Regions from separate parts of the Weizmannia sp. FSL K6-0777 genome, predicted to be linked through region 1. Evidence: riboswitches for the same ligand, from Rfam matches in the RefSeq annotation. Region 1 holds a riboswitch; the other holds the start of a gene.
The links. Region 1 has a riboswitch for FMN ahead of NST70_RS08705 (ECF transporter S component). Riboswitches for the same ligand answer to the same signal wherever they lie in the genome.

Region 1 (4,415 bases):
GGGGAACTGGCCACCGCTTTTAATACGATGGGGCGACAGCTTAAATTTAATATGGACGCCTTAAAGCAGGAAAAAGAGCAGCTGCGGAATATTTTAAGCAGCATGGCCGACGGTGTTTTGACCTTTAACCGGGACGGTGCCATTTTAATCATGAACCCGCCGGCTGAGATGTTTCTTCAAAACTGGTATCATAACCAGGCTGCAAAAGACGCCCCGCTTCCTGAAGGGTTGTCCGCATTGCTTGCGAAAGTGGTCGAAACGGAGAAAGAACAGACGGATGAAATTGAAATCAACGGCCGGTACTATGTTATGATTGCAAGCCCGCTTTATAATTTGTCCCGGATCCGCGGCGTTGTCACCATTATCCGCGATATGACGGAAGAACGGAAGCTGGACAAGCTGCGCGATGATTTTATCGCAAACGTTTCGCACGAATTGCGGACGCCGGTTGCCATGTTGCAGGGATACAGCGAAGCGATCATTGATGATATTGCGGCAAGTGAAGAAGAAAAGAAAGAATTTGCCAAAATCATTTACGATGAAACGCTAAGGATCGGCCGGCTTGTCAATGAGCTGCTCGATCTGGCAAGAATGGAAGCAGGGCATTTTTCGTTCAGAATGGAGCCGGTCTCATTTAACAGTTTCATTGAAAGAGTGACACATAAATTTAACGGCATCGCGAAAGAAAAAGGAATCGACCTCGTTTGCGAGACTTCGGACAGCGATCTCACCCTTGAAATCGATGCCGACAGAATTGAACAGGTGCTGACGAATTTAATTGATAACGCCCTCCGGCATACTTCCCCGAACGGTTACGTCAAAGTAAAAGAGGAAGAAGCACCCGGCGGCGTATATGTACACGTCGAAGACAACGGATCCGGTATACCGGATGAGGATTTGCCGTTTGTATTTGAACGCTTTTACAAAGCGGATAAAGCAAGGACGCGCGGCAAATCGGGAACAGGGCTGGGCCTTGCGATTGCCAAAAACATTGTCGAAGGGCATGGTGGCCGGATCTTTGTCAAAAGCAAATTAGGGGAAGGGACCACCTTTTCATTTTTCCTTCCAAAAAAAGGCTGACCTCTGCGCCGGGTCTGCCTTTTTTTGTATATTTTCCCGTTTTTTGCGCATCTTAGAAGATGGCTTTGCTTGAAACGGAATTGAAAAAATGAAAATGGGGTGGATCAATTGCCGGCATACATCAAAATATGCCTTTTCGTTTCATTGACAGCTGCATGCCTGGGGTTTGCCTGTTCGGCAAATGACGTAGCCGCATCCGGGTCGGTTATCCATGAAGCGACAAAAGACTGGATTTTTCCGGCGGCAGGGACGATCTCCGACACATTTAACACAAGATACGGCACACATAAAGGGCTTGATATTGCCGGAAGATACCGCGCAAAAGTATTCAGCGCCCAAGAAGGTACCGTTACCCGTTCCTATCTGTCCGCATCCTACGGCCATGTTGTTTTTATCCGCCATCCGTCCGGTTATGAAACGGTTTACGCCCATCTTGCCGGAAGGGCAGTGAGAGCGGGGCAGCATGTTGAAAAAGGAAAGGTGGTCGGCTATATGGGTTCGACCGGCCATTCAACTGGTATCCATCTTCATTTTGAAGTGCATAACGGGCCATGGACGCCGGATAAGAAAAACGCCATTGACCCGTTTTTGATCTTCGGACCAGGCGCGCCGGGCCAGACGGTTTCCGCCAAGACCCATGATCCTTACGGGGTTTTTGCTGCTTCCACCGTCCCTCAGCCTGCAGCTTACACTGTGAAAAAAGGCGACACGCTCTGGAACATTGCCCTCCATTTTCATACGAGCGTGGGAAGACTGAAAAGCTGGAACAAATTGCGGTCGGACCGGATTATGGCCGGCCAGGTGCTGAAAATAAAAAATGAATGAAAGTGGTGCGGAATGCTTCACAAAATGGCAGCCGGCATGTATAATAAGCTTGTAATCAAAATTTCATACGATTTATCTTCGGGGCTGGGTGAGATTCCCGACCGGCGGTGATAAGGCAGTTGCCTTTCAGTCCGCGAGCCGGATTTTCGGCAGGATTTGGTGAAATTCCAAAACCGACAGTATAGTCTGGATGGGAGAAGATAAAGGTTGCCAGTGTTTAATGACGTGTTAAACGCTTATTTGGACTCGCCTATTACAAAGCCCCCGACATTTTGTCAGGGGCTTTTCATTTTGGTCCGTGGCACCTTTCTTCCTTTGATGATAAATCGGTCACAAGGAGAGAGGAAGTTTAAATGAAGAAATGGGATGTAAAGCAATTCGTTGCGGTCGCGTTGCTCAGTGCTCTGGCTTCTATGCTGATGTTTATTAAATTTCCGGTTCCGCCTTTTCCATCGTTTTTAACAGTGGACTTCAGCGACATTCCGGTATTGGTGGCAGCCCTTCTTTACGGGCCAATGGCTTCTGTTGTAGCGGAACTGATCAAAAATATCCTGAATTATCTATCGCTCGGCAGTGAAGCAGGGGTACCGATCGGGAATGTGGCAAACTTTTTTGCAGGGATGCTGTTCGTCCTGCCGACATATCTCATTTACAAACGGATGCGGACAAAAAAAGGCATGACTGTAGGTCTAGTCACTGGCACGGTATCCATGTCGGTATGTATGAGCATTTTAAATTATTTCGTCATTTTACCGGCTTACCTGTACTTCATGAACTTTTCGGTCGGGAATGTAAAAGCGTATATTGTGGCGGGCGTGCTGCCTTTTAATCTTGTAAAAGGCCTCATCGTGACGGTTTTGTTTATGCTCATGTTTACAAAAATGAAAAATTGGATTGACAAAGCATCCGCCATTGGGGGAAAAAGAATATGAAAAAAAGCAGGCCATTTGAGCCTGCTTTTTTCATTCGTATTTTAACGGATCGCCATCAAAAGGCTTGTCGGAAACTTTAATCGATTCTGTCGGGCATCCTTCAAAGGCATCCATCAGGTCATCTTCCAATATTTCCGGGACTTCCGCAGTGCCTTTATTATCATCCAAAATCACGAAAGAAAGCCCTTCATCGTCATAGTCGAAAATATCAGGAGCGCTGGCGGAACAAGCGCCGCAAGCGATGCATGTATCTTTGTCCACGATTGTAAACTTTGCCATTTTGATTCCTCCTCGTTGTTCAATCATGGCAGAAAAGAAAAACAGGCAGCCTCGTCATGTGCACGAAGGCATGCCGGTGTTTCTCCTTCATTTTAAAACTCTTTTTTTCTTATTTCAATAGCGGGCTGGCGGAGTTCGTGAAACCTGTCGAATCAATGAAAAAAATGGTAAACAAATCGCCTGTTTCCATGTTAAAATAGAACCAACCCCCGATTTTTCCTTGCACTTCCCCCTTTTTTCAGCTAAAGAACAGGAGAGGATTCAGATGCCTTTTTTACAGGCTGTATTGCTGGATTGCTTCAGCAACCTGAATGGAGAACGCACCCCTTATGCTGTTTTTCATCTATTAAACGGCAAAAAATCAGCACAGACGATCCAGGATTCCCATTTTTTCAAGATTGGCAGGCTCTTTCAAACGTTTCCATTTATTTCCCGTGAGGCTTTCACACGCGAAGTAGAGGCCCTATTAAAAGCCGGGTTGCTGCAAAAAAGCGGCCCGGATGCCTGCGTGGTCACAGAAAAAGGTGCTGCCCTGCTTTTGGCAACCGGCAGGATGGAAGAACGGTTTCCTTACCTGGACGGCTTGAAATACCAGGATTCGGCAAATCTGTTTTGGAAAAGGTTGAATCTCATTACCCAGGCCGTATCCAACTTAGTGTATGGAAATAAAGTATATTATCCGGTTCAAAGGGACCCGGCTCTTCAGGCTTGGGCAAAAAACTGGCTGAAACAGCATGCAAAAAGCAGGATTGCGTTAGCGGAGCATCTGTACCGTGAATTTTACAGCCTGTTTTCCGGCAGCCCGCCGGAAAAGCCTGAAATTTTTGTCCTTCGGTTGACGGGTGCGGGCCGGATCGGATATACGATCACGCAGGCTGCCTCCGCCCTGCACCTTGATCCTGTAGAGTACTGGTACCGATTTTTGCATTTGCTTCATTTTATCGTCCGGCGCATCCTTGGAGATCCTGAAACATTCCGGTATTTATACCAAATGCTTCACGATGTGCAAAAGGCCTTGCCACTGACCCGGTCTGCCGCGGTGACATTCGGCTTCTTGAAGCAAGGGAAAACGATTGCGGAAATCAGCACGCTGAGAGGGTTAAAACAAAGCACGATTGAAGACCATTTGATTGAAATCGCGTTAACGGTCCCGGATTTTCCACTGAACCGGTATGTGCCAAAGGATGAAGAACAAAAGATCATCCAGGCAGCCGCTGATTTAAATACGAAGAAATTAAAACCGATTAAAGAAAAAGTAGGGGACATCCCGTATTTCCATATTCGCCTTGTATTGGCAGA
Region 2 (4,415 bases), 1.7 Mb from region 1:
CCATCGTGCCGTCTTCATTCATGATTTCGCATATCACGCCGGCCGGATTTGCGCCTGCCAGTTTTGCCAGGTCAACGGCTGCTTCCGTATGGCCGGACCGTTCCAGGACGCCGCCTGCTTTGGCCACTAACGGGAAAATATGCCCCGGCCGGTGAAAGTCTTCGGCTTTTACCCCGTCTTCTGCCAGGTGCCGGACCGTTTTGGCACGTTCAAATGCGCTGATGCCGGTCCGGGTGGCAGCATGGTCAATGCTCACGGTGAAGGCCGTTTCATGGCTGTCGGTATTTTGCCGTGCCATCGGGTAAAGATCGAGCTGCTGTGCTTTTTCCGCCGAAATCGGTGCACAGATGAGCCCGCGTCCTGCTTTGGCCATCAAATTGATCATTTCCGGTGTCGCTTTTTCCGCAAGGCCGATAAAATCACCTTCGTTTTCCCTATTTTCATCATCGACGGCAATCACGACTTTTCCGGCCTTTAAGTCTTCTACTGCTTCTTCAATGGTATGAAACAAGTTTTTCACCCCTTTGTTTACATAAAACCTTGGTCTTTTAAGAGCGCCATCATGCCGCTCTCTTTTTCCGCCCGTTCTCCGTTCCTGAACAGCCCTGCCATATACTTGGCCAAAATATCGCATTCAATATTCACGGCATCGCCAATCTTTTTTTCCGGCAATATCGTATGCTGCTGCGTATGCGGCACCAATGAAACGGTTAATTGCCCGCCCGCAGCCCCGAACACAGTCAGGGAGGTGCCGTCGAGTGCAACCGATCCTTTTGGGATCAGAAAGGCGGACAGGGAGGAGGGAACAGAAATCGTGATATAAACGGCATTTTCCATCCTTTGTTTCAAACAGACCGTGCCCGTGCCATCAACATGCCCTGTGACAAAATGCCCGCCGAACCGCCCGCCTGCAGCCATTGCTCGTTCAAGGTTGACTTTGCTGCCGATGTTCAGTCCGGCCAATGCCGTGCTGAAAAATGTTTCAGGCATGACATCAGCCGTAAATGCATTTGGCGTATAGGATGTGACGGTTAAGCAAACACCGTTCACTGCAATGCTGTCGCCAAGCCGTACATCTTGGAGAACCGTCCTGGCCTGTACGGCAAGCTTAAGGGAGCGGGGGCCTCTTTCCACACGTTTCAATATGCCGATTTCTTCAATAATCCCTGTAAACATGCGCCGGCACCTCCTTTTGGACGGCAGCCGTGATTTTTAAATCAGGCCCGATCTGTTCCACTTTTTCAAACCGGAGCGGCAAAGCATCGGCCACCTTGCCAAACCCGTGTCCATCGAAAGGGGACGGCGCGTTTTTCCCGCCGATCACTTTCGGGGCAATGTAAAAAATATACTGCTGCACTGCGCCTTCTTTTAAAAATGAGCCGTTTACTGCCGCGCCGCCTTCGACGAGTAAAGTCATAATGCCTTTTTCCCCGAGCGCTGCTAACACGTCACGGATCAAGAGGCGGGCATGCGGCATGCGGACCACTTCGACATCAAGCTGCTTCAGACATTGTTCTTTTTCTTTTGGTGCATCGCTTCCGCAAAAAATAATGGTTGGCGCATCGCCGTTTAGCACTTTCGCTTCCGGCGGGATGCGCAAATGGGTGTCTAATACAATGCGAATAGGATTTTTCCCGGAATGGGGCAAACGTGTGGTGAGAAGGGGGTTATCATGGAGAACGGTTTGTATGCCGACAAGTATTGCATCATGCCTGCTTCTTAACCGGCGGGCATCACGCCTTGCTTCTTCACTTGTGATCCATTTGCTGTCACGGGTTTCAGATGCAATTTTTCCGTCTGCCGTCATGGCGGTTTTGACAGTGACAAACGGTGTTTTCGTTTGAATAAAGTGGAAAAAAGGGCGGTACAACTTTTCCGCTTGTTCCTTCAATATCCCGGTTTCCACTTTTACTCCGGCTTGCCTGAGCTTTTCTATTCCTTTGCCTGCGACAAGCGGATTGGGGTCCAATGCAGCGATATATACTGTTTTGATGCCTTTTTCAATTAAAAAATCTGCGCACGGCGGCGTCTTTCCGTAATGGGCACACGGCTCGAGCGTCACAAAAACTTCAGCACCCTCTGCAAGCGGCCCGGCCTGTTCCACCGCAAGCCTTTCCGCATGTTTTTCTCCCGCCTTTAAGTGGGCCGCCATCCCGGCGATCGTGCCGTTTTTCACGACGACACTTCCAACCGGGGGATTCGGGGAAGTCTGCCCGGCCACACTTTCGGCCAAATGGAGTGCAAGCTGCATATAATCTTCTTTTTGCAATCCTTTCATGCCTCCTGTATTCAATTTCCGCCAACATACACCCGTGAAAACAAAAAACCCGCACGAAGATGTGCGGGGCAAAACGGCATCATGAAATACACGTTCCAATGAAACGTTTGATCCTTCTCCCATCCAGACTGTCACTGTCGGCTTTGGAATTTCACCAAATCCACCGCATTCCGGAGAATACGGGTCACGGGCTTTGAGTTTCCTCATCACCGCCGGTCGGGAATTGCACCCTGCCCCGAAGGAAAATATTCGACTGATACCTATTTTAACGGATGATTTGAATTTTTTCAATACAATTTGAATATTCGTCCAAAAGTCCTGTTATACATTAAACCTGAAATGCATGACATCGCCGTCCTGGACAACGTAGTCTTTTCCTTCCAGGCGCACTTTTCCGGCTTCTCTTGCTGCTGCCACGCTGCCATATTTGATTAAATCTTCATACGACACCGTTTCAGCCCGGATAAACCCTTTTTCAAAGTCGGAATGGATAATGCCTGCGCATTGCGGGGCTTTCATGCCTTTTTTGAATGTCCACGCGCGGACTTCCGGTTCCCCGGCCGTAAAATAAGTCGCAAGGCCAAGCAGGCTGTAAGCAGCTTTAATCAGCTGGTCAAGTCCGGATTCCTGGATGCCGAGTTCGGTTAAAAACATCTTTTTCTCATCGTCATCCAGTTCGGCAATTTCTTCTTCAATGCGGGCACAGATGACAATCACTTCCGCGCCTTCCTGTTTGGCATATTCACGCACCTTCCCGACATACGGGTTTGCAGACGGATCCTGAATGTCATCTTCCCCGACATTGGCCACATACAAAACCGGCTTGCTTGTTAAAAGCTGGAACCCTTTGACGATTTTTTGCTGGTCTTCGGTCAGTTCCACCGCCCGTGCCGGTTTTTCCGCTTCAAAAGCCGCCTTTAATTTGGTCAGCACTTCATATTCGGCAACGGCTTCTTTATCCTTCTGTTTTGCGATTTTCTCTACACGCCCGATCCGCTTGTCCACCGTTTCAAGATCGGCCAGGATCAATTCAAGATTGATCGTTTCGATATCATCAATCGGATCGACTTTCCCGGAAACATGTGTAATGTTCTCGTCCTCAAAACAACGAACGACATGGCAGATTGCGTCCACCTGGCGGATATGGGAAAGAAACTTATTCCCGAGCCCTTCCCCTTTGCTTGCGCCTTTGACGATCCCGGCAATATCCGTAAATTCAAAAGTGGTCGGGACCGTTTTTTTCGGATGGTACAGTTCTGTTAATTTTTCCAGCCGTTCGTCCGGCACTTCCACCATGCCGACATTCGGGTCAATTGTACAAAACGGATAGTTCGCAGATTCGGCCCCGGCTTTTGTAATCGCATTAAATAAAGTCGATTTTCCGACATTCGGCAAACCGACAATTCCGGCTGTTAACGCCATTTTATGTCCACTCCTTCAAACATTCTCGTATCTTTCAAGTTTTTCCCGGCTGTATCAAAAACCCCCGGGGTGCCACCGGATGCGCCCGGTTAACATGTTTCGTTTGCCGGCCTTATTTTAACCGCACCCCGGCTCCCAAAAAAAGACACCCATAAAAGGGCTATGCTTCTTCGTGCTTAACGAGGATTTTTTTCAGTTTGCGGGCAAATTCCCTGCGTGGCAGCAGCACGCTATGTCCACATCCTTCACATTTAATGCGGATATCCGCCCCCATCCGGATAATTTTCCAGCGGTTTGTGCCGCACGGATGCTGCTTTTTCATTTCCACAATATCATACAACCCGAAATTTTTATCTTCCATGTTCATCCCCCTTTAGAAATTGGCCGGCCAATGCCTCTTCTTTCTCAGTACGGGAATAAGTCACCATTTTCGGATAAGGTGCATGGATGCGATTTTCGTCCAATGCTTTTTTAATTTCTTTTTTCAGCACTCTCGCAATATACCAGTGTGCCATCGGGAGGGTTTCCGCTACCACCCTGAGTGTAACATCCGTGGTGCCGAGCTGCTGGACGCCCAACAGTTCAGGCTCTGTCACGACCTCTTCGTGCTGTCCGGCAAATGACACCAGTATTTCCTGAATGGCCGCTTCCGCTTTATCGATATCCTCTTCGTACGGAATACGGACATCCACAACGGCAACGCTGTTATGAATGG

Region 2: it holds a riboswitch for FMN, as region 1 does, so the genes downstream of both, ribD (bifunctional diaminohydroxyphosphoribosylaminopyrimidine deaminase/5-amino-6-(5-phosphoribosylamino)uracil reductase RibD) here and NST70_RS08705 (ECF transporter S component) in region 1, are expected to answer to the same signal.

What each region holds. Positions count from the first base shown of each region.
Region 1 covers NZ_CP151971.1:1,849,934-1,854,348, reverse strand. The annotation lists gene NST70_RS08715 (ATP-binding protein) at 1-1,080, shown strand, start outside; gene NST70_RS08710 (peptidoglycan DD-metalloendopeptidase family protein) at 1,189-1,905, shown strand; FMN riboswitch at 1,976-2,111, shown strand; gene NST70_RS08705 (ECF transporter S component) at 2,259-2,837, shown strand; gene NST70_RS08700 (ferredoxin) at 2,868-3,116, opposite strand; gene NST70_RS08695 (helix-turn-helix domain-containing protein) at 3,382-4,415, shown strand, end outside.
Region 2 covers NZ_CP151971.1:3,570,442-3,574,856, forward strand. The annotation lists gene NST70_RS17070 (bifunctional 3,4-dihydroxy-2-butanone-4-phosphate synthase/GTP cyclohydrolase II) at 1-511, opposite strand, end outside; gene NST70_RS17075 (riboflavin synthase) at 529-1,176, opposite strand; gene ribD (bifunctional diaminohydroxyphosphoribosylaminopyrimidine deaminase/5-amino-6-(5-phosphoribosylamino)uracil reductase RibD) at 1,157-2,269, opposite strand; FMN riboswitch at 2,386-2,525, opposite strand; gene ychF (redox-regulated ATPase YchF) at 2,600-3,700, opposite strand; gene NST70_RS17090 (DUF951 domain-containing protein) at 3,861-4,061, opposite strand; gene NST70_RS17095 (mechanosensitive ion channel family protein) at 4,051-4,415, opposite strand, start outside.